2 linked regions of the Kordia antarctica genome follow. The protein of the gene in region 1 interacts with the protein of each later gene in a pairwise test. Links are inferred from orthologs where the notes say so. Each region holds a gene or a part of one and is shown on either strand. Other genes may lie near its edges.

What was found.
Region 2: the proteins of mrdA (region 1) and IMCC3317_RS13470 interact in binary tests that used the Escherichia coli proteins (3 or more experiments, as listed by UniProt). The link is inferred for Kordia antarctica from one-to-one orthologs.

The regions. Positions count from the first base shown.
Region 1 is NZ_CP019288.1:2,777,811-2,790,535, reverse strand. What follows is about bases 6,187-9,186. They hold mrdA (penicillin-binding protein 2), read right to left. Parts: upstream 8,626-9,186; coding sequence 6,748-8,625; downstream 6,187-6,747. Other genes in these bases: mreC (rod shape-determining protein MreC), read right to left, coding at 9,128-9,186; mreD (rod shape-determining protein MreD), read right to left, coding at 8,622-9,128; rodA (rod shape-determining protein RodA), read right to left, coding at 6,187-6,755. Also shown: IMCC3317_RS11575 (carboxy terminal-processing peptidase), read left to right, coding at 1-271; IMCC3317_RS11570 (ABC transporter permease), read left to right, coding at 286-1,395; IMCC3317_RS11565 (DNA/RNA non-specific endonuclease), read left to right, coding at 1,900-2,742; IMCC3317_RS11560 (SPFH domain-containing protein), read left to right, coding at 2,827-3,312; IMCC3317_RS11555 (vitamin K epoxide reductase family protein), read right to left, coding at 3,431-4,990; IMCC3317_RS23200 (hypothetical protein), read right to left, coding at 5,164-5,328; more of rodA, read right to left, coding at 5,463-6,186; more of mreC, read right to left, coding at 9,187-9,949; IMCC3317_RS11530 (rod shape-determining protein), read right to left, coding at 9,964-10,992; purH (bifunctional phosphoribosylaminoimidazolecarboxamide formyltransferase/IMP cyclohydrolase), read right to left, coding at 11,059-12,591. UniProt on the Escherichia coli protein: Catalyzes cross-linking of the peptidoglycan cell wall. Responsible for the determination of the rod shape of the cell. Is probably required for lateral peptidoglycan synthesis and maintenance of the correct diameter during lateral and centripetal growth.
Region 2 is NZ_CP019288.1:3,232,146-3,244,868, forward strand. Bases 9,300-12,297 are described here. They hold IMCC3317_RS13470 (penicillin-binding protein 1A), read right to left. Parts: upstream 11,976-12,297; coding sequence 9,624-11,975; downstream 9,300-9,623. Other genes in these bases: IMCC3317_RS13465 (CoA transferase subunit A), read right to left, coding at 9,300-9,549; IMCC3317_RS13475 (gliding motility lipoprotein GldH), read right to left, coding at 11,994-12,297. Also shown: IMCC3317_RS13440 (helix-turn-helix domain-containing protein), read left to right, coding at 76-792; IMCC3317_RS13445 (hypothetical protein), read left to right, coding at 837-1,736; IMCC3317_RS13450 (M43 family zinc metalloprotease), read right to left, coding at 1,814-3,637; IMCC3317_RS13455 (M43 family zinc metalloprotease), read right to left, coding at 4,561-6,870; IMCC3317_RS13460 (CoA transferase subunit B), read right to left, coding at 7,165-7,821; more of IMCC3317_RS13465, read right to left, coding at 8,848-9,299; more of IMCC3317_RS13475, read right to left, coding at 12,298-12,485; regulatory iron-sulfur-containing complex subunit RicT, read right to left, coding at 12,469-12,723. UniProt on the Escherichia coli protein: Cell wall formation. Synthesis of cross-linked peptidoglycan from the lipid intermediates.

The sequences.
Region 1 (12,725 bases):
AAACTATGCAGTATACAAGAAAAAAGCTGATGAAGATGAAGAATATGCAAAACGATTCAAAGCACTTTCTGATTACAATACGCAATTGACGTTTACATCATTGCCGTATGAAGAATTGCTCATGAAAAAAGATTCTACTTTAAAAGACAAAAGAGAAGCTTGGCATGAAGAGTTATCGAAAGATGTGTACGTAGAAGAAGCAATCAACGTATTAGGAGATATTCAAATCAACAACATCAAAAAGAAGAAAAGAACGATTGTAAAAGGATAATCTAAAAGACTTTAATGAGTAAAAACTCAAATTCACTAACACAATTAGCGCTCCAAAAATTCAAGAAGAATTTTTGGGGCGTTTTGAGTTTTTGCTTTATTGCAATCTGTGCGTTCATCGTAATTTTCGCGTATCTCTTTACACCAGATGATACTAAGAATGCAAACCAAATGCACTTGTCTATTCATTCCAAAAGACCTGGTTTTTCGGTGCAAATGCTAACAATTCCTTCCACAGACAAAGAGGAAGAAAGCTTTGTAAGTTCGCTGTTTTTTGGGAAAGAAAACACGGCGACTGAAATTCCAATAGCAAACTATAAAATAGCAAACAACGCTTTATTTATCACAGAATATTCAGATGTAGTAGTTGCAGGAATTGAAAAAGAAATTCCACTAACTTCTTTTCCAACATTGACGCAAGCAAGCGAAATCCCAACACAATACATTCAACAAAAAACATTTCGTTTAGGAACCGATAAATACGGAAGAGACGTACTTAGTAGAATGCTTATCGGAATGCGGATTTCGTTTACCATAGGTTTTGTAGCCGTTTTTATTTCACTATTAATAGGAATCTCGTTAGGCGCATTGGCAGGATATTTTGAAGGACGAATTGACGCAATTATCATGTGGATTATAAACGTAACTTGGTCAATTCCGACATTATTACTCGTCATTGCCATTACGCTTGCGCTAGGAAAAGGTTTTTGGCAAGTCTTTATCGCTGTCGGATTAACGATGTGGGTTGAGGTCGCCAGAATTGTACGCGGACAAGTATTAAGCGTGAAGCGAATGCAATACGTAACCGCGGCGCGCGCTTTGGGTTATCACGATTTTAGAATCATCATCAAACATATATTGCCAAACATTATGGCGCCAGTAATTGTAATTTCGGCAGCGAATTTTGCAGCAGCAATTTTAATAGAAAGCGGTTTAAGTTTCTTAGGAATAGGAGCACAGCCGCCAATGCCAAGTTGGGGCGCAATGATAAAAGATCATTATAGTTATATCATTTTAGGAAAACCGTATTTAGCGATTATTCCAGGAATTGCAATTATGAGTTTAGTAATGGCGTTTATGTTGATTGGAAATGCGTTGCGTGATGCGCTAGATGTGAAAAATTAATTTGATGATTTGAAGATGTGTTGATTTGAAAATTGGTTTTGGAACACGAAACAACGAATACCGAATAAGTTGAAAGTGAAAAACTAAAAGTGAAAAGTTGAAATTGTAACTGCGAATAACATCGAGATGAACAAAACGACAAAACGACAAATCACAAATAACAAACAACGAATAAGTTGAAAGTGAAAAACTAAAAGTGAAAAGTTGAAATTGTAACTACGAATAACATCGAGATGAACAAATTAACAAAACCACGAACAAACAAATCAACAAAAATCGAATAACAAACACCGAATATCGAATAAGAAATACTGAATGATGAAGTTGTAACTGCGAATAACATTGAGATGAACAAAACGACAAATCAACTAATCAGTTGAAAGTGAAAAACTAAAAGTGAAAAGTTGAAATTGTAACTGTGAATAACATCGAGATGAACAAATCAACAATAAAGAAGCAAAGCGACTAAAAGTAATCCAACATTTATAATTTAAAATAACCATTTTGAAAAGAAACAAAATATATCCTCTATTAGTTCTGTTAATTGGCGCAGCTTTTATTGTCTACGAGAAATACGGAGAAAATCAAAAAGAAAACACATACAATCCGAATGTTGAAATTCACGGAACAAAAAGTCAAACGACTGATAGTGCCCCGAAAAAGCTAACAAATAATTATTACTTACCAAGTTCTACAACGGGACAAATTGTACATCATGAAGGATATTCGTTGTCTTATGATGAAGCTTTTGAGCAAGCAGAATGGGTTGCATATGAGTTGAAAAAGAATCAAATTGTATATACAGATTTCAAACGTCCGTATTTTGAACAAGATAATGCAGTAACAACCGAATCTGCGCATTGGCGAAACTATAAAAAATCTGGCTACGACCGTGGACATTTGTGTCCTGCAGCAGATCGGAAATATAGCAAATCAGCATTTACAGAAACATTTTTAACCAGTAATATTTCTCCGCAAGAACACGAATTTAATGCAGGCGTTTGGAATCGTTTGGAACAAAAAGTTCGCTATTGGGCAAAAAAATACAATGGAGTTTATGTTGTCACAGGTGGAATTTTAGAAAACAATTTACACACTATCGGAAGCGAAGATGTCGCTGTCCCAAATTATTTCTATAAAATACTCTTAGATAATTCTGGCGGACAAACTAAAATGATCGCTTTCTTAATGCCGCATAAAGAATCTAACAAACCTTTATATGAGTTTGTAGTTTCCGTAGACGAAATTGAAAAACGTACAGGAATCGACTTTTTTCCAGCATTAGACGATTCTAAAGAAAATAAATTAGAAGCTTCTACAACGTATAAACAATGGAGTTTTAGATAGTGTATTTTTATTTAATAAGTTACTCTAACACCAACTTAACCAATGAACAAGCAAAGAATATTTTCAGTTATATCAATATTTCTAATGGTATCATTTTTTTCATGTAAACTGATATCAGAAGAAGAAATTCTTGTAAAACCATTTGAAATTGGAATTTATTTTGACGATTCTGCAGGGAAGATGACTGTTTTAAATTCAGGAAAACACAATATTCCGCGTAGTGCTTCACTTTTTATCTATTCGCTTGAAGATGTATATGTTAAAGAAAACATTCAAGCACTAACCAAAGATAAAAAACAGATTGCTTGTAAAGTAAATTATCGGTACAATTTAAACTCAAAAGCAATAAGAAAATTACATGTAGAAGTTGGGCCTAATTTTAATGAAAGACTCGTTTTACCAAAAATACGTTCAGTAATTCGCAAGTTATGTTCTGCACATGATTTTGTAGATATAGAAGCATCTGAAATAGAAAAAGCAATAACATCTATGTTTAAAAACGATGTTGAATATTCAGAATTGATTAAAACTATATCCTTTAAATTAAAGATTAAGCTTTATAAAAATTAGTGCTAATAGTAGCCGCTCCTTCAGTAGTTAAAAACTATCTAGGTAACATTATAAAAACATCAAGACAAAGAAATATTTTATCTTGACAAAACTTGAAGCTATTTTGATTAGCAAAAAACTACATAGTTTCTTCCGAACCTTGTTGCGACTCCAAAATTATATCCTGAATAAACAACGGTAAATCTTTAATCTCGTAGGTTTGTGGAAAGAAATTATCATTCAAAATACTTGCAGGTGTATAATGTACATCGTTGATATTACACCATTCTCTATGCGTTTCTAACACTTTTGAAACTTCTGTGTTTTCAGAATGTCCAAAGTTTTTGTGCCATTTGTCAATATCTCTATTGGAAAACCATTCCTTTAAAGCGGTATACGATTTTTTTGGATCATCTAAATACAAATCAACCAATCTTGAAACAATCTGTGTACTTTTATTTTTGGCATCATCTGGCACATTAAAAATAAATTCTAGTCGAATATCATCTCCGTACGTATTCAATAATTTATCATACGATTCAAAAGCAGCCGTACAAAAACCACACAACGGATTTGTAACACCTTGAAGTTTTATGCTACCATTTGGGTTTCCAAATACGATACTCGATTGCTGAGGAATCACGTTCGTATTTAATACACTTTTCTCTTGCAACATCGTTTTAAACAATTCTGGATTCCGCTTGAATTTTAAGAAGTTTGTTTCAGTAGTCGCCAATTTTTCATGACTTTCCCAATATGATTTGCAATAGAGCCAAGCAATATAAACTAATAAGAAAAGTCCAACGGCTTTAGCAATATAAGATGAGCTTACAACCCAATTATACGAAAACGTACTTGCTAAAAGTGCTGTTTGCAATACTAAAATTCCTGCAATTAACAAACACAATGCGCACCATTGTTTTAAAACAACACCTTGACGATAAATTGCGTATAAAACAATCGGAATTCCTGCGAGCGATAAACCTAATAATGTACTTTGATGAAATCCGATAGAGGATAAAATCAAAAATAATCCAGCAAAAAACACAAAAGAAGCATCACTTAGTGAGATGATTCCAAATAGTTTATTTCCTTTTGTAGTAATGACATCGCCACACGTACTATTTTTTGAAATTGCGCCACAAACTTTAGCAACAGCTTTACTTTTTATGCCTAAATCTTCTCTGATAATTAAGACACTAATGTACAATCCTATCAGCGTTAATGCCGTATATAACAAATATGGCAAGCTAAAATTGAGAATAACATTTGTAGAAGCAACAGCAGCAACAATGAAGTACGGAAGTGCCGTTTCAATAGATTTGGTGTTGACTGTTTTTTCTAGCGCTTCCACAGCGATAATCGTTCCTGTCCATCGTTCTGTAAAAACTTCTTCGGTTATTTTTTCTTTCTTCTCGTCCGAATTCGTGATTTGTATCATACCGCGTTTTTTCTCGGTAAGTACAACTTCATCGCCTTCTCCAGAATTGATAAGTGCTAAAAATGCTGTTGGCATTTGTGACAAAGCTTCTTTTGGTACAGTTGCGGCTAGGTTTTCAATCTCAAAATAATCAAGTGTATCGGTAATCGATTTCAAACTTGGATATTCAGGATGTGATAACAATTGCAAGTTTAAACGCTCGCGATCAATATCTAAATAACTATTACTTGCTAATAAGGAAAGTATAATTTGTTCCATCTAATTCTTTTCAATTTGGTAGGGGAAATTAAAATTTTAGTATCGTATTGTTAAAGATAGAAAGTATTTTTAAAGTACACCATATGAAACGTTTTTTTTAAGGATTTAAGTGTTCAATTTATAAAATGAAGATTTTGTAATAAAAAAGCGAATCGAAGTTCGCTGTTTCTATATTATGCACAAGGAGAGTTAGTTGGCATCGCACAAAGTGGTGCTTCCCATTCGCCAAGACATCTAACACAGTCTCTCTCGTTTTGTGGATTAAAAGATCCACCAATAATTTGACTTTGCTCTTTTTTACTTAATACAGTTCCTAATTTTAAAATACTTTCTAACATAATTTATAATTTTTTGGTTAAACTAGTTAGAAAAGTACGAAAACTAATGTGTTTATATTTACGGCAAACCCTTACTTAACGTTTACGTAGTAGTTTTTAATTTATACTATAAGATAGGAATGAGTAAAAGAGAATTACCACTCATTAATCCGATTCGCGTCTAGCTTAATAAAAATAAAGAGCAAAATAGTAAATCCCCAAAGTCCTGAACCGCCATAACTAAAGAAAGGCAGCGGAATTCCAACCGTTGGAAATAATCCAATAACCATTCCAATATTAATGGCAAAGTGGAAAAATAGAATCGCGGCGACACTATATCCATACACGCGACTAAATTTAGATTTCTGCTGTTCGGCTCTGTGGAGAATTCGCAATAATAACGCAACAAATAGGAAAATAACTAACGAACTTCCTATAAATCCCCATTCTTCACCAACAGTTGTAAAGATGTAATCGGTATCTTGTTCAGGAACAAAATCGCCTTTAGTTCGTGTTCCTTTCTGCCAACCTTTTCCTTTTAAACCACCAGAACCTATCGCAATTTCAGATTGATTGGTATTGAAACCAAATGTTTTCCGAATCTTTTCCAGCTTTGCAGGATCTTTTTCCAATCCCAAAACTAGCGTAAAACGATCGCGGTGATGTTGCTGAAATACATTGTGAAATATATAATTTACCGCTAAAATGAATCCAATAGCTGCAACCAATGATGTTAGTGCTAGCGTCGTTTTTCGAAGTCGTTTTAGTTGTTTTTTAAAGAAGAAAAAAATACAAGCCAATCCTATAATCAAGGCTGCTATAATTGTAAAAACATACCCAATTTTAAGCGTAATAATAAAGAGCAATATGAGTAAAAAACCAATCCATAAGTAAATAGATGGCAAACCTTCCCGATACATCACAAAGAAGAACGCCAAATAAACCATCGCACTTCCTGGATCTGGTTGAAAAACAATTAGTATTGGAGGCGTTAAAATAATAGCAAAAGCAATCAGTTGATGCTTAAAATTATTAATGTTTGTCTGAATATCACTTAGAAATTTTGCCAACGCAAGTACAGTGGCAACTTTTGCAAATTCTGAAGGTTGAAGCGTAAAACTTCCAATTGGATACCAAGAAGTTGCACCATTTATATTTTTACCAAAAACCATCAATCCCATCAAACTTACGAGTCCGATGACATAAATAATACTCGAAAAACGTTCGTAAAATTTGGCTTCTACCGAAAGGATAAGAATAATAAGTAAGAGACTTGTACCAATAAAAAAGAGCTGTTTTCCGTACAGTTCGTTCATGTCAAGAAAACCTGTGGAAGCATCTGTAACAGAAGCGGAGTAAATATTAATCCAGCCAATTCCAACTAACAAAAAGTAGAGTAGGATAGAAAGCCAGTCAATTTTTTTGACAAATTTTACTTCTCTACTCATTAATTGTAAATGGTTTTCCGCTTAGTGGCTTTGCATATTCTTCTTCCAAACTCTTTTCTAAAACAAGTTTTTCCATATCCTTCAAGCTAACTTCGCCTTTAAGATATAATTCAATCATTAAACTAGAAATTTTCCCAGCCCAACGCGAACCATAATACCCATTTTCTACAAAAACGGCAATCGCAATTTTAGGATTGTCTTTTGGTGCAAATGCTATAAATATTGAATGATCGGTTAGTTGTGTTAGTACGCCATCAATCTTAACGAAGTTTTCGGAAGTTCCTGTTTTTCCACAAATTTCAATACCAGGAACATTTAACGCTCTAGCAGTTCCGCCTTTTTTCATGCTGAATACATCGTACATTCCTTGAATTACAGGCTCAAAATGTTCTGTATCAATTGTAGTATATTTTTTCTCTGTAAATTGTTTATTTTCAATTGGTTGATTATCAATTTGCTTGATAATATGTGGCGTATAATAATAACCTCTGTTGGCAATTGCAGCTGTCATATTTGCTAATTGAATCGGCGTTAATTCTACTTCACCTTGTCCAATTGCATTTGAAATCGTATTTAAAACGTGCCATTTATCATGCTTGAAAAAGCTATTTGTATAGTAATCTCCTGTTGGAATTCTCCCTGGGCGACCTGTAGAAAGATCGTTCCCAAAATAACCACCCAAACCAAAACTTTTCATGTGACTGCTCCAAACATTCATTCCTTCACGTGGCGAATCATATTTACTAATAATTTGACGATATGCATTTGCAAAATACGCATTACACGATTTGGCAACTCCATTAATAATATTTCGTCTTCCGCCGCCGCAATGGCAACCCATTTTTCTTTTCCCGTAGTAATAGGCGTTACGACATGTGTAAATAGTTTGAGGCGTAACCACACCTTCTTGCAAAGCAACCAACGCATTCAATGTTTTAAATGGCGAACCTGGCGCGTACGAAGCTAGTAAACCTCTATCGTAGAGTGGTTTATTGATAGAATCGTAATGTAATACACTATAGTTTTTAGAACGTTGTCGTCCGACTAATAAATTTGGATTGTAGCTTGGCGCAGAAATTAACGCTAAGATTTCGCCTGTGCTCGGCTCAATGGCAACAATTCCGCCACGTTTATTGATCATTAGCTTTTCGCCGTATTCTTGTAACCTACTATCAATCGTAATTTGAATATCTTTTCCGTTTACGGGAAGAGTATCTTTACGACCTTCCATATGCGGACCTAGTATTTTATTGTGAATGTCTTTTTGAAGATATTTTACGCCTCTTGTGCCACGCAATTCGTCTTCATACGATTTTTCAATGCCTGTTCTTCCAATGAGTTCACCTGATTGATATGCTGGATTTCTTCTTAAATCAGCATCATTTACTTCGCTAATAGAACCTAAAACATTTGCGCCAACAACAGTTTGATAATTACGAATAGAACGTTTTTGAATGTAGAAACCTTTATAGCGATGCATTTTTTCTTGAAGAAACGCATATTCTTTTTTTGACATTTGTGCTACAAACACTGATGGAATTCGCCAAGAATAGTCTTTTGCTTTTTGTAATTTTTTTTCAAATTCTTCAGCAGGAATACCTACTAATTTACAAAACTCAATTCTGTCAAAATCTCTTACATCATTTGGAATGACCATGACATCATACGCTGGCTGATTTGCCACAAGAAGCTTTCCGTTTCTATCATATACATAACCACGTTCAGGATATGCATGAATTGTTTTAATAGCACTATCATTTAAGTAGTTTGTGGCAGCTACATTTTCCTTAAACAATTGCAGATACGAGAGTCTTCCTGTATAGATAATTCCAACAGAGATGACAACAAGGTATAACAAAAGTTTCCTCATGATTTTTTTCGGCTAAATAAACTTATTGATAATGTGATGATTAGAATTGTAAAGATACTAAAGAATAACGTGTTTTCAAGGATGAGAACTATATTAGAAATGTTAAAAATTTCTAAAGAAAATAAAACGAAATGATGAATTACTGTTAAAATGACAATGTAAACCATTCGTTGTCCGAAAGCTGTATTTGCAAGTTTTATGGATTGATGTTCGTAACTAATTCCGAATGCAAAACGCAATACAAAAGGTCGTATGTAGGCAATTACCAAACAAGCAGCAGCATTTGCGCCACCTGAATCAGAAAACATATCTATGGTAAGTCCTAATAAAAAAGCCAAGACAAGAAACAAGCTTCTGTTTACGTTGAAAGGAAATAGAAATATAAAATAGATATATACCAACGGATTTATGTAGCCCAAGAAATCGATATGATTGCATATCAATACTTGCGCTAATACCGCGACGACAAATCGGAGACTATTCCAAAATACAACAGAACCCATTAATTTTCAGGAGCTAATAAGTTATCAATTTCTTCTCGGTGTAAATTTTCAATTACAAATACATGTTCCAAATTGGTCATGTCGTTGAATAATTGCACGTTTACGACGTATAAATTCTCGGTGGTGTTTAATGTAAAATCTTTTACGATTCCAATGGGAATTCCTTTTGGAAATAAGGTAGAATTTCCACCAGTAATAATTGTGTCATTTTCTTTAAATTGTGCTAATTTCTCTAAATCTTCTAATTGTACAATATTTGGATCTTTTCCATTCCACGATAAAGAACCGAAATGAGACGTATTTTTTAATTGTGCGTTAATTCTAGAAATAGAATTTAAAATACTAATAACTGTTGCATGACTTCCGCCAACACGATCTACAACGCCAATAATACCTTTAGAGTTAATTACGCCCATATCCGTAGCAATACTATCGGAAGTTCCTTTGTCAATCAAAAGGATATTATTTGGATTTGAATAGCTATTTCTTATGATTTTAGCAGCACGTAACATATAATCAGTAGGATAAGAAGTACTATCAATAAACCGAATTGTACTCAAACTATCTTCTTTACTGTATAAAATATTTTTCAACCGACGATTTTCCTCCACCAATATTTCATTTTCAGATTTTAAGGATAGATATGAAGAAAGATCATTTGCATTTTCATAAATACCACCTGAGAGCCAATTGGCAGAATTGATGAATTTACTTTTATGATAAGAATGTGATTGAATCGTAAAAACAAGCGATACAAACAGCAACAGCATGAAGAGAATAAAGTTTTTATTCTTTATCAGAAAATTAATAATCTGTTGCATGTACTTTTATGTTCTTATTTGATCAATACACTTTTGAATTTGCTTAAGTTTTTCAGGGTAATTCCTGTTCCACGTACAACGGCACGCAATGGATCTTCGGCAATATATACAGGTAAATCTGTTTTTTGAGACAGCCGTTTGTCCAATCCGCGTAACATAGATCCACCACCAGCAAGATAAATTCCTGTGTTGTAAATATCAGCTGCTAATTCTGGAGGCGTTTGTGACAACGTTTCCATTACCGCATCTTCAATACGTAAAATAGATTTGTCTAAGGCTTTGGCAACTTCTCTATAAGAGATCTGAACTTGCTTTGGTTTTCCTGTGAGTAAATCACGCCCTTGAACCGACATTTCTTCAGGCGGAACTTCTAAATCTTCCGTTGCTGCTCCAATTTGAATCTTAATTTTTTCCGCAGTACGTTCTCCAACATACAAGTTGTGTTGCGTACGCATGTAGTATACAATATCGTTGGTAAATACATCACCAGCTACTTTTACAGATTTGTCACAGACAATTCCACCTAAAGCAATCACGGCAATTTCTGTAGTTCCACCACCGATATCAACAATCATGTTTCCTTTTGGTTGCATAATATCGACACCAATACCAATAGCTGCTGCCATTGGCTCATGTATTAAATACACTTCTTTTCCGTTTACACGCTCTGCAGATTCTTTTACCGCTCGCATTTCTACTTCTGTAATTCCTGAAGGAATACAAATAACCATTCGAAGTGAAGGCGGAAACCATTTCTTTTTAAGCGCAGGAATATTTTTAATAAACATACTAATCATCTGCTCTGATGCATCAAAATCAGCAATAACTCCATCCTTTAACGGGCGAATTGTTTTGATATTCTCATGGGTTTTTCCTTGCATCAGCGCAGCTTCCTGTCCGACAGCAATTATTTTGTTAGATACTCTATCTCTGGCGACAATAGATGGACTGTCGACAACCACTTTATCATTGTGAATGATTAACGTGTTTGCAGTTCCTAAATCTATTGCTATTTCCTCCATTAAGAAATCAAAAAATCCCATGTGCTTTATCTGTTGTTTTATATGTTTTGTAATTCATTTTTAGTGACTTACAAAGGTATGAAAAAATTAATGTTTAAAATGTCTTGTACCTGTAAATACCATTGCAATATTAGCTGAATTGCAATAATCAATGCTCAATTGATCTTTTATTGATCCGCCAGGCTGAATTACCGCTTCAATTCCTGCATTTCCTGCAATTTCTACACAATCAGGAAACGGGAAAAAAGCATCACTCGCCATCACAGCTCCGTTTAAATCGAACTTGAAATTGGTTGCTTTTACTATAGATTGATTCAACGCGTCAACTCTACTTGTTTGTCCAGTTCCGCTCGCACATAATTGCTTGTTTTTTACCAAAACAATTGTGTTCGATTTTGTGTGTTTGCACAATTTAGAAGCGAATAATAAATCTTCTAACTGCGCATCTGTTGGTTTATTGTTGGTAGCATATGTTAAATCTTCTAAAACATCTGTTTTAGCATTTTTATCTTGTACCAAAACACCATTCAAACATGAACGTACTTGCATTTCTGGCAATGCTACTTCATTTTGAATTAAAATGATTCTGTTTTTCTTTCCTTTTAAAATTTTCAAAGCATCTTCATCATAGGATGGCGCAATAACAACTTCGCAGAATAGTTTGTGAATTTCTTCGGCAGTTGCTTTGTCAATTTTCTTATTTGCAATTAAAACGCCACCAAAAGCAGAAACTGGATCGCCCGCTAATGCATCTACATATGCTTGGTGAATGGTTGCGCGAGTTGCAAAACCACAAGCGTTGTTATGTTTTAAAACAGCAAATGTTGGATCGTCGTTTGTAAACTCGTTCATTAAGTTAACGGCTGCATCTACATCTAATAAGTTGTTATAGCTTAATTCTTTTCCGTGAAGCTTTTCAAACATCTCATCAAAGTTTCCAAAGAAGAATCCGCGTTGGTGTGGATTTTCTCCGTAACGCAATACTTTTCCGTTGTTTTCACTTATTTTCAACGCTGCTATTTCATGATTTTTATTAAAATAGTTAAAAATAGCTGTGTCGTAATGAGAAGAAACATTAAATGCTTTTGCAGCAAATGCTTTTCTATCTTCTATAGAAAAATTCCCTTCTTGCGTTTCTAACAAGTTTAAAAAAGTTCCGTAATCGTTTACAGAAGATACACAAAGTACATCTGCAAAGTTTTTCGCGGCAGCTCTAATTAAAGAAATTCCTCCGATATCAATTTTTTCAATAATGTCTTCTTCGCTTGCGCCAGATGCGACTGTTTTTTCAAACGGATATAAATCTACAATGACAATGTCAAGTTGTGGAATTTCATATTCCGCTAATTCGGCAACATCACTTTCGTTATTTTGACGATTTAGAATTCCTCCAAATACTTTAGGATGCAATGTTTTTACGCGTCCGCCCAAAATAGAAGGATACGACGTTACATCTTCTACGGGAACGACAGGAATACCAAGGTCTTTGATAAACTTTTCTGTACCGCCAGTAGAATACATAGTAATGTTTAAAGCATGCAGTTTTTCAACAATTGGGGCTAATCCGTCTTTGCTAAAAACCGAAATTAAAGCGGAGGTTGCTTGTTTTTGGGAATTCATTCGAGTTGCGTTGTTTAGTGTGTTGTTGTGAATTTGCAAAAGTAGTAATTAACACCTAAAAACAATCTTCATATGGGAAGAAAAAATAGAGAAATACAACTTATTTTGAGTTGCGTATCAGAAAATGAAATGTA
Region 2 (12,723 bases), 460 kb from region 1 along the record:
TTTGGGTTTTGGGTAAAACTTCTAAAATGAATATAATCTAATTAAAATAGTTACCCGATTTCTCGGGCAATACATATGAAATCATTAAAAAATATAAGTATTCAATATTGTACATTCATACTATTTGCATGTTTTATGTGTAATACAACTGTACATGCTAATGAACAGAAAGAGCAAAATTTTGAACAGACTGTTGATAGTTTATACGCTTACCAAAAACAAGATGTACAAATAGAGCAACTTCTACACACGCAAGAAGTATTTGAAACTAGATATTATTTATCAATAGGAATTGTATTGTTATTAGTACTCATTTTCGGGTTGTTATGCGCTCGAAAAACGAAAGGATACAATCATCTTAAAAAAATCATTGAACTACTTGAAAAAAATAAACAAAATACAGGTAGCGATGATAAAAAAAGTAACGAAACATACATAGAAATTAATGAAACAATTGTGAATTCTATTTTAGAAAATCTTCAAGCTTTTGAAAGAGAAAGAGGTTTCCTAATATCAAAAATCACCTTGCATCAATTTGCTAAGCAACTAAAAACGAACACGAAATATTTATCAAAAGTGATTAATACGTATAAGTTAAAATCGTTTCGAAATTACATCAATGATTTACGAATTCAACATAGTCTTCAAGAACTAGAAAACAATACGAATTACAGAAAATATACCGTAAAAGCGATGGCGAAAGAATCGGGTTTTGGTACTACAGAATCCTTTTCAAAAGCATTCCAGAAAAACACAGGCGAAACCGTTTCTAGCTTTCTGAGGCAGTTTTAGGTGTGATATTATTTCTATATTGCCAAACTTTAAAATTTTATATTATGAAATATTTTATACTTCTATGTGCCTCATTGTTTATTGCTTGTTCTGAAAAACAAGAAGTAAATAGTTTGACTATTGCAGATAATTTTGTAAACCATTTTTTCATTAGTGATCTCCATGATTTGACAGCAATAAATGCGTACATGACCTCAGAATATAAACGTCACTATAATTTTTTGTCGGAAGAGCAAAGAAATGTTCATGAAGAGTATATCAGAGCAATGATTGATCGCTTACGAGAAGAATTAGCAGAAAACAATCACGCGTATACACTTGAAAAGTTAGAAGAATTATACATTGAAGAATTTCAAAAAGAAATCTTATATAAAGGAACTGGCGATGTGTTTTTATTGAAAAGTAATGATGAATTTTTTGGGATTATAATTGTAGAAGGGAATAAAATATATTCTTTTGCAGGAGACTTATATCTTTCCCCGAGAGGAAAAATATTGCCGTACTTCTTTTTTAAAGAACTAAACGCGCAACGAATAGAAGCTGATTTAACGTTTATGTCTATAACATTTTCAAGTTTATATGGTGCAACAGATGAAAGATATAAAAGTTTGGTTCGTGAAATAGATAGTACATTACAAAATTTCGATAAGGAAGATGGAAACGTAAAGTTATGCCGTCAATTTAAAAAATTACAAAAACATTCTCTATTGAGATCACCATTTATATTTTTGAATATCGAAAAAGATTCTGTAATTACTGTTTATGTAAGTGAAAGTGCTTACGAGAAAGTAAAACATTTTAAACATGCTGATTTGTACAAAGAAAAGAAAAAAGTAATTGTACAATTAGATATTGTTGAAAAAGAAAAAGGGATTTTTTATGCTGCACGAATTATAGAGGCTAACAAAGTTGATGGCAGATCAAGATCCAATATTCATCATTAAAAAAACAAAAAACTCCCACGCTTTTACACTTGGGAGTTTTCATTTCTATAAAAATTGTATTAGAAATTGCTTATTGCTTATTGCTTTACAAACTTCTGAATAATTCTCTCTTCTTCGTCGCTTAGTTCTAATAAATAAACTCCCGATTTTAATTCGCTCACATTCAATCGTCCTCCATCTTTCAATATTCCTGTTTTCACAGTCTGACCTAATAAATTTAAGATTCTATACGATGAATTAATGTTATAACTAATTAAGTTAACTGTAATATCTCCACGAGTTATTGTTGGCGTTATTAAGTGATCTCCACTAACTGGTTCTTGTGGTCCTGTACGTGATAACTGAAGACCGTCAACTGTTGCTCTTGCAGTTCCTCCATTGATACCTGTAATGGTTACTTGGTCAATGTATACTTGATCTGAATTATTACCTGCATCACACTGAATTCTAAACTGTGAGTTAGACGCAAAGTTAACATCTGCACTGTTTAATGTTATAATTCCAGCATAGTAACTTCTGTTTGTAAAGTCATTTCCACTAGTATACGTTGCTACTGTATTCCAAGAAGATCCGTTGTAATATCTAATCCAGAAGTCTTCTCCATTTTCCATAGAGTTTGGATAGAAGAAGAATTTGAATTCTACTTGATCGTATCCAGTTAAGTCAAATTCTTCAGAAGTCATTGCAGAACTTGTTCCTGAATTATCTCTTATTCGCATAGAATATTTCCCTTCATACGAACGTTTTCCTTTATAACGATGACAATCGCTTCCACCATCAGACCATCCGTCTAATCCACTTTCAAAGTATCCTTCGTGTAACAAAGTATCTCCTGGAATTTGACATGGCGCACATGCTGATCCACCACAATCTACTCCTGTTTCATCTCCGTTTTGAACTCCATCCGTACACGTTGGTGTTGGCGGTGGTGGTGTCGTTGAATTACATTTATCAGATAACGCTAAACTTCTTCTTGATCCACCTGTTCCTAATATTGCACGCATACGTGCTTTTTGTCCTGCAGTATATAAGTTCATACATGCATCCGCTGAGTAATCCATGTAGTTTTGTACCATGTCAGTACTTGCACAAGAAACATGAGTAGAATCACATCCGTAGTTTGGTCCATCTGAAGCTGGTGTATCAGATACGAAATCGTCAACTCCACATCCACCATCACCCCAAATATGGCGTAAGTTTAAAAAGTGGCCTACTTCATGTGTTGTAGTTCTTCCTAAGTCGAAAGGAGCTGATAAGTAAAAACCTGTTCCTTTTGCACTACTTCCAAAATATTGAGGACTCATTGCAACGCCATCAGTAGCAGCACTACCTCCAGGAAATTGTGCATATCCTAATAATCCACTTCCTAAATTACAAACCCACATATTTAAGTATTGATTTGTATTCCAAGGATCTACTCCACCTTCAGAAGATTTTTTCATTGCATCATTCGTTCCCCAAGCAGTAGTTGGTGAAGATTTTCTTGTAATACCTATTGTTGGATTTCCATTAGGATCAACAGTAGCTAAACAGAATTGAATTTCTGTATCGGCAGCTTGCGACCATCTATTACTTGTATCAGTATTAGTTCTTCTAAAGTCTTCATTTAGTACATCTAATTGCGACTGAATTTGTGCTTGACTAATATTTTCATTAGCGTTATTGTAAATAACATGCACTACAACAGGAATGGAAATTATATTTCCTGTAATACTTTCTTGTGATCCCGCTTCTTGAATTCGCTGCCTTGTGAAATCTTCGATTTGTTGCATGCGTGCCTCCAACTGTGGATCTAATTGTTTTCTGTATTCTAAGTTTTCCATTGTTGAACAATCGCGCTCCTGCGCAAAAATTGTTCCTATGCAAAAAAGAGTTAGTACTAGTAAGGTAATATTTTTCATAATGGGCTATTAGGGAATTTGTATATAATTTACACTTCAAAAATCTTAATTAAGTGTGGAAACTTATCAAATATGTTGATCTTTTATATGCTTTACGATGAAATGTTCATTTTTTCGATGAGATACATAAAAATTTTTGAAAATATTTACATTTAATTCACATTATAAACTGAACTCATCTTGACTTTTTGTTTTTAACCGAAAATGAGTTAAAATTTGTTCAGATAAAGCTATTTTTAAAAGGCATAGCATCGCTACGCATGAGAAAATAGCTGAAATATAGGCGAATTTTAGGCATTTTTTAGGAAATAGAAAAAGTCAAGATGAGTTCACTATTGCCTTTCTGCCAATTATACCAATTATTATTTAAAAGGAGCCTAAAATAATTTGAATTATAGTGTGTACAGATGAAATAGAAAATCAAAGCATAGCATCGTTACGGTTTTATTTTATATTGAAATACATGTACTGAGCCTAGTCGAAGTATGGGCGCAATAGAAACAAATTATTAGGTGCATTTTAAGTGATAATTGGTATTACCTATAAAACCTACTTTTACTAGGCATTAAAAATTTTAATAAATTCATAAAAAAAGCGCCGTATTTGAGAGATATGACATCAGAAGATCCATGTCATCATAACCCTTTATTAGAAGAGCATAGAAAAATTCATGAACAATATATCAGAATACAACCTTGAATTGTATAAGTATGCAACAACGCTTGAAAAACACAAGATTATAAGTTCGACTCAAATACATTTGAATCTTGAAAGAAATTCAACAATCACTGTTTTTTTAAGTGAAAGTGCTTACGAGAAAGTAAAACATTTTAAATATGCTGATCTGTATAGAGAAAACAAAAAACTCCCAAGCTTTTACACTTGAGAGTTTACATTTTATATAAATTGTATTAGAAAATTGCTTATTGCTTCACAAACTTCTGAACAATTTTCTCTTCTTCGTCGCTTACTTCTAATAAATAAACTCCAGATTTTAATTCGCTCACATTCAATCTTCCATTTTTCAATGTTCCTGCTTTCACAGTCTGACCTAATAAATTAAGAACTCTATACGATGAATTAACGTTATAACTAGCTAGGTTAATTGTAATGTCTCCACGTGTTATTGTTGGTGTCATTAAGAAATCTCCACTAACCGATCCTTGTGGACCTGTACGTAATTGTTGAATTGAGTTTGCTGATTCAGCTGTAGCTCTTGCTCCATTAATACCAGTAACAGTTACTTGATCAATATAAACTTGATCTGCGTTTGCACTTGCATCACACTGAACTCTAAACTGTGAGTTAGACGCAAAGTTTACATCTGCACTATTTAATGTTATTGTTGCAGAATAGAAATTTCCATTGCTAAAGCTACTTCCACTTGCATATGTTGCAACTGTACTCCAAGATGATCCGTTGTAATATCTAATCCAGAAATCTTCTCCATTTTCCATAGAGTTTGGATAGAAATATAATTTGAATTCTACTTGGTCGTATCCACGTAAGTCAAATGTTTCAGAGGTCATTGCTGAACGCGTTCCTGAGTTATCTCTTAATCGCATAGAATAGCTTCCTTCATACGAACGACTTCCGTTGTAACGGTAACAGTCACCTCCACCATCAGTCCATCCGTCTAATCCGCTTTCAAAATATCCTTCATGTAATGTAGTTGTTCCACCTGTAGCACAAGGCGCACATGATGATCCACCACAATCAATTCCTGTTTCATCTCCATTTTGAATTCCATCATCACACGTTGGTGTTGGCGGTGGTGTACTTCCTAAACAGAAATCAGTTGCTTCAGAAGAAGTAAAGCTTCCTCCTGATTTTATTTGTCCATCAGGACCTGTTAATGTATACGATCCGCTTCCATATGTACAGCAAATTCCGTCTCCGTACGCATCGTTAATTGTAAATGTGTAACAGTCATTTGGTAAACAAAGTGTTTCTGTAACCGTAGAACCGTCTGCATTTGCAGCAGAATAGCTTGTAGAAGCTACCGTAGTTCCTCCGTCAGTAACAATAGACCAAGAAGTTTCTTCTGGGTATTGATCAAATGTAATTGTTAACGTTACTTCATTATCTGAACAAGCTGTTTGACATGGCGCACATGATGATCCACCACAGTCAATTCCTGTTTCATCTCCATTTTGGATTCCATCATCACAAGTTGGGTCTATTGTACATGGCGCACATGACGATCCACCACAATCTACTCCTGTTTCATCTCCATTTTGAACTCCATCCGTACATGTTGGTGTTGGAGCAGAACCACATTTGTCAGATAATGCTAAGCTTCTTCTTGATCCGCCTGCATCTAATATAGCACGCATACGCGCTTTTTGTCCAGCAGTATATAAATTCATACATGCATCATCTGAGTAATCCATATAATTTTGTACCATGTCAGTACTTGCACAAGAAACATGTGTACTATCACATCCGTAGTTTGCTCCATCAGAAGCTGGTGTATCAGATACGAAATCGTCAACTCCACATCCGCCATCGCCCCAAATGTGACGTAAATTTAAATAGTGACCTACTTCGTGTGTTGTAGTTCTTCCTAAATCGAAAGGAGCTGATAAGTAAAAACCTGTTCCTTTTGCACTACTTCCAAAATATTGAGGTCCCATTACAACTCCATCAGTAGCAGCACTACCTCCTGGAAATTGTGCATATCCTAAGATTCCTCCTCCAATATTACAAACCCACATATTCAGATATTCACTTGCATTCCAAGGATCTACTCCACCTTGAGAAGATTTTTTCATTGCATCATTTGTTCCCCATGCAGTCGTTGATGAAGATTTTCTTGTAATACCTGTTGTTGCATTTCCATTAGGGTCAACAGTAGCTAAACAGAATTGAATCTCTGTATCAGCAGCTTGCGACCATCTAGTATCTGCATCAGTATTTGTTCTTCTAAAGTCTTCATTCATCACATCTAATTGCGACTGAATTTGTGCTTGACTTATATTTTCATTAGCGTTATTATAAATAACATGCACTACAACAGGAATAGTAATTATATTTCCTGTGATACTTTCTTGTGATCCCATTTCTTGGATTCGCTGCCGTGTAAATTCTTCAATTTGCTGCATACGTGCCTCCAACTGAGGATCTAATTGTTTTCTGTATTCTAAGTTATCCATAGTAGAACAATCACGCTGTTGCGCAACCATTGCTCCCATGCAAAGAAAAGCTAATATTAGTAGGGTAAAATTTTTCATAAAAAATTATTTAGGTTATTAGAAATTGAGAATTCGAAACTCTCAATAATTTGTGAAAACGTATCAAATGTGTTAAAATTTTATTAATTATACGACAAAAGGTCATTTTTTTCGACGAATTGCACGAAAATTTTCGAAAATTAGTACATTTAACTCAGAATACAAACTATTGCCTTTCTACCAATTACCTATAAAACCTACTTTTACTAGACATTAAAAAAAATTGATAAATCCATAAAAAAAGCGTCATATGTGTAAAATATGACGCTTTTTAGGTTCTGTGTATTTTAAATGTTATGCAAGTTGCATCTCTGGAATTTCTCCTTCAACAAGTAAGTTTCCTTCCGTTGCTTTTTTGATTTCTTCTACCGAAACGCCTGGCGCTCTTTCTAATAATTTGAATCCTTTAGCAGTAATTTCTAAAACCGCTAAGTTGGTTACAATCTTTTTTACACAGCCAACACCTGTTAGTGGCAAAGAACATTTTTTTAGTAATTTAGATTCTCCACGTTTGTTGGTATGCATCATAGCCACAATTATATTTTCTGCGGAAGCAACTAAATCCATTGCGCCACCCATTCCTTTGACCATTTTCCCTGGAATTTTCCAGTTGGCAATATCTCCGTTTTCTGAAACTTCCATCGCTCCTAATATGGTAAGATCGACATGTTTTCCTCTAATCATTGCAAAACTCATTGCAGAATCGAAGAAACTCGCGCCTGGCAATGTTGTAATAGTTTGTTTCCCTGCATTGATAATATCAGCATCTTCTTCACCTTCAAACGGAAAAGGTCCCATACCGAGTACTCCATTTTCACTTTGAAATTCAACTTCAATATCGTCTCTAACAAAGTTAGCAACTAGCGTTGGGATTCCGATTCCTAAATTTACGTAGTAACCTTCTTTTACTTCTCTTGCGATTCTTTTCGCGATTCCATTTTTATCCAACATGTTTTTTATGATTTCTGTTTGATGATATTTCTGTTTTTAATTTGAAAATGTGGTAATTTGAAAATTTGATGATGCTTTTCTATTTAATAACCTTTTTTCTAAATCTACTACCTTTTGAGTCTTTATTTACCTTTTATAATTTGAAAATGTGGCGATTTGAAAATTTGATGATGCTTTTCTATTTAATAACCTTTTTTCTAAACTTACTACCTTTTGAATCTTTATTTATCTTTTATAATTTGAAAATGTGGCGATTTGAAAATTTGATGATGCTTTTCTATTTAATAACCTTTTTTCTAAATCTACTACCTATTGAATCTTTGAGTACCTTTTTTTATTTGAAAATGTGGCGATTTGAAAATTTGATGATGCTTTTCTATTTAATAATCTTTTTTTTAAATCTATTTCCTTTTGAATCTTTGACTACCTTTTTTCAATTTGAAAATGTGACGATTTGAAAATTTGGTGATGCTTTTCTATTTAATAACCTTTTTTTTAAATCTATTTCCTTTTGAATCTTTAACTACCTTTTTTGATTTGAAAATGGTTCTTTTAGAATAAAATGACAATCTGTAATCACAATGGTTCTTTCTAAGTATCATTTTCAAATTGACACATTTTCAAATTTTCAAATTAAATCATCATCAAATTAACTTCTAGAATAAAATACCAATCTGTAATCACAATGGTTCTTATAAGTATCATTTTCAAATTGACACATTTTCAAATTTTCAAATTAAATCATCATCAAATTAACTTCTAGAATAAAATGACAATCTGTAATCACAATGGTTCTTTCTAAGTATCATTTTCAAATTGACACATTTTCAAATTTTCAAATTAAATCATCATCAAATTAACTTCTAGAATAAAATGACAATCTCTAATCATAATGGTTCTTTCTAAGTATCATTTTCAAATTGACACATTTTCAAATCATCAAATTAAATAACAAAAAGAAAGTCAACATTTCAAAAGGTTCTATAAAAACCAATCTTCAAATTTTCAAATTGACACATTTTCAAATTAACTTTTAGTTCGAACCGTCCGTTGTTCAATCCTTTTTTCATAGTTCTCTCCTTGAAAAATCCGTTGTACAAAAATCCCTGGAATATGTACCTGATTTGGATCTAATTCGCCCACAGGCACTAATTCTTCTACCTCAGCAACCGTAATTTTTGCCGCGCCACACATACATGGATTAAAGTTTCGGGCAGTTCCTTTAAAGATTAGGTTTCCTGCTTCGTCACCTTTCCAAGCTTTTACAAATGCAAAATCTGCTTCGTACGCTTTTTCCAAGATGTACATTTTTCCGTTAAATTCTCTTGATTCTTTTCCTTCAGCGACTTCTGTTCCGTAGCCTGCTGGCGTGTAGAATGCTGGAAATCCTGCTTGTGCTGCTCGACATTTTTCTGCCAACGTTCCTTGTGGAGTGAGTTCTACATCAAGTTCTCCAGAAAGCATTTGACGCTCAAATTCATCATTTTCTCCCACATAAGAAGAAATCATTTTTTTGATTTGACGCTGTTGTAATAGAAAGCCTAAACCAAAATCGTCCACACCTGCATTATTTGAAATACACGTAAGATTCTTTACGCCAAGTTTTACCAATTCGGCAATTGCATTTTCGGGAATTCCGCACAAACCAAAACCACCAAGCATCAATGTCATATTATCTTTTACGCCTGCTACTGCTTGTTGTACTGTATCTATCTTTTTGTTAATCATCAATCAATATTTTGATTGAAAATTACGAAATTTTCAAAAGATGTCTCTTATTTTTTAGAATAATTTGAGGATTATTAAAAGTCTATTCCATCTAACTTATCATTGCCGTTAGGATTTTTGGTGCCATCATCAGCTTTTGTAGTCGTTTTAGAACAATCTACATTAATAGTCAATTCGTCTGGCTCAGGAAATTTATCTTTTGAAACTGTTAGTGATTCATCTGCATAACATTTTTTCATGAATAATCCCCAAATCGGCAATGCCATTGATGCTCCTTGCCCGTATTTAGTTCTTTCAAAACGTATTTGACGATCTTCTCCACCAACCCAAGCTCCAGAAATTAGGTTTGGTACCATTCCAATAAACCAACCATCACTGTTATTTTGAGTAGTTCCTGTTTTTCCTGCAATTGGATTTTTGAATTCGTACGGATATCCTGTGATGATTTCGTCGTACATAGGATTCCACTTATTTGCTCCTTTACTGCGCAATCTTGCTCCTGAACCACTTTGTGTTACACCTTCCATAAGGTTTACAACGGTGTACGCTACTTCTTCGCTTAATACATCTTTAGTTTCTGGCACAAATTCGTATAAAACAGTTCCGTTTTTATCTTCTATTCTACTTACTATAACAGGTTTTACGTATACACCTTTATTTACAAAAGTTCCGTATGCACCAAGCATTTCATATAAGGTAATATCTGGTGTTCCTAATGCAATTGATGGCACTTCTGGTATTTCAGATTCTACACCTAGTCGTTGTGCTAATGACCGAACGTTTGCAGGTCCAACTCTATCCATCAAACGTGCAGTTACCGTGTTTACAGAGTTTGCTAATGCGCTTTTAAGAGTTCTCATACCTTCGTAATCGCCGTTAGAATTTTTAGGACACCAAGGTTCTAGCAACCCATATTTACCTGTTTCAATACAGAAAGGTCCATTTGGCATAGAATCGCAAGGTGATAAGTGTAATTGGTCTATCGCGGTAGCATATACAAATGGCTTGAATGTAGAACCTATTTGACGCTTTCCTTGTTTTACCATATCGTATTTAAAGTTTCGGTAATTTATACCGCCAACCCAAGCTTTTACTTGTCCTGTTTGTGGTTCTAATGACATAAAACTAGCACGCAAAAAGAATTTTGAGTAGAGGATAGAATCACGTGGCGTCATGATGGTATCAATACGATTGTTTTTCTCCGTCCACGAAAATAATGTCATTGGTGTTTTTTTATCAAATGAAGCAAGGATATCCTTTTCAGATTTTCCTTCTTTTTTCATGATTTTCCAACGCTCTGAATTTTCTATAGCTCTATTTAATACATTGTCAATAGATTTTTGCTCAACATCTTTGGCAAATGGCGCATTTTTGTTTCTATCTTTTGTGTTTTGATGATAAAATTCTGCTTGTAATTTTGTCATGTGTTCTTCCACAGATTCTTCAGCATATTGTTGCATGCGCGAATCAATAGTGGTATATATTTTTAATCCATCAAGGTAGATATTGTATTTTCCGCCACCTGCTTTTGGGTTTTCGCTAATCCATGTTTTTAAGAAACCTTTTAAGTGTTCTCTAAAATATGTTGCTAACCCTTCATTATGCGATTCTGGATTGTAATCTAATGCTAGTGGCAATTTCTGTAAAGAGTCTTTCGTTTTTTCTGTGATATAGTCGTATTTGTACATTTGCGCTAATACAACATCTCTTCTGTTTTTTACACCTTCAGGATTTCTTCTAGGATTGTAGAGTGAGGAATTTTTGAACATTCCGACCAACATAGCAGATTCTTGAATTTGTAAATCTTTTGGTTCTTTTCCAAAATATATTCTCGCCGCAGAGCGAATTCCATCTGCATTATTACCGTAGTCATAGATGTTTAAATACATGGCAATAATTTCTTCTTTGGTATATTGACGCTCTAAACGTGTTGCAATAACCCATTCTTTGATTTTTTGAATGAGTCGTTCTGGAAGATTTTTAGAACCTTCTCCCACAAATAATTGACGCGCCAACTGTTGAGAAATTGTACTTGCGCCACCTTTACTTCCTAAAAAAGCAAATGCTCTTATGGTTCCGCGGACATCAATGCCTGAATGATTGTGAAAACGTGCATCTTCCGTAGCAATTAATGCCTCTACTAATTCTTTTGGCAACTCTTTATAACCAACAGGTGTTCTATTGTCATTCAAATAGTATTTTGCCAATATTTTTCCGTCAGAGGATAATATTTGACTTGCTAAGTTTGTTTGCGGATTTTCTAAGATTTCAAAAGAAGGCATTTCTCCTAAAGCTCCCCAAGAAGCTAATAAAAATAATAGGAATATGCTTGTAATTCCACCTGCGAATACGATCCAAAACCACTTGATGATTTTTTTAGCATACGAAGGATTTTCTTGTTCTTTTTTGACTTGCTTTTTTGCCATTTCAATACGTTGTTTGCACTATTTTTTTTCTATTCTAAAGCCGACCTCTGAGATTCCCTTTAAGCTTTGGACTCCATTGGGTTCATTAATTTTCCGCATCGCTTGTTGGATCTCAACTTCGTACATTCCTTTGTACGGGAAACGCACATTTGGTTTGTACCAAAGTTTACTTTCTTTGGTTGTTGTAAATCCTGTACCAAGCCATTCTCCTTTTGGTGTTGCCATTTCATACTCTAACGTATCTGTAACAACATTTCCATTTGGAAAGTTCATGTTTACAATGAGAAACAAATTCTGAAATTCATATTCATTTGTATTTCTCACGTTCACAAACAAATTGTAGCTGTTTGTGCTGTCTGGCTGTTGAAATTTAAAAGTTAAAGAGGTGTCTTTGTCCCAAGATTTTCCAACGGTTTCATATTGGTCAAAAACACGATTACCGTCACAAGAAATAAATAGTGTTACACAAAGAATACAGCTAAAAAATGCGATTTTACTTTGGGTTTGCATTTCTATTAGGTTTTTTACGTCTGTTGTTATTCTTGTTTGCTGTGCCAGTACTTCTTTTAGCAGTTCCACTAGTGTTTTTTGTAGTATCGTTACTTTTTTCATTAGTACTACTTTTCGCAGTACTACTTCTTTTCGCAGGTACACTACTTCTAGTTTTATTGCTAGGATTTGTATTTGGACGTCTGTTTTTGTTTTGAGTTCCTCTTTTCTTTCGGTTTCGAGTGGGTTTTTTATCAAA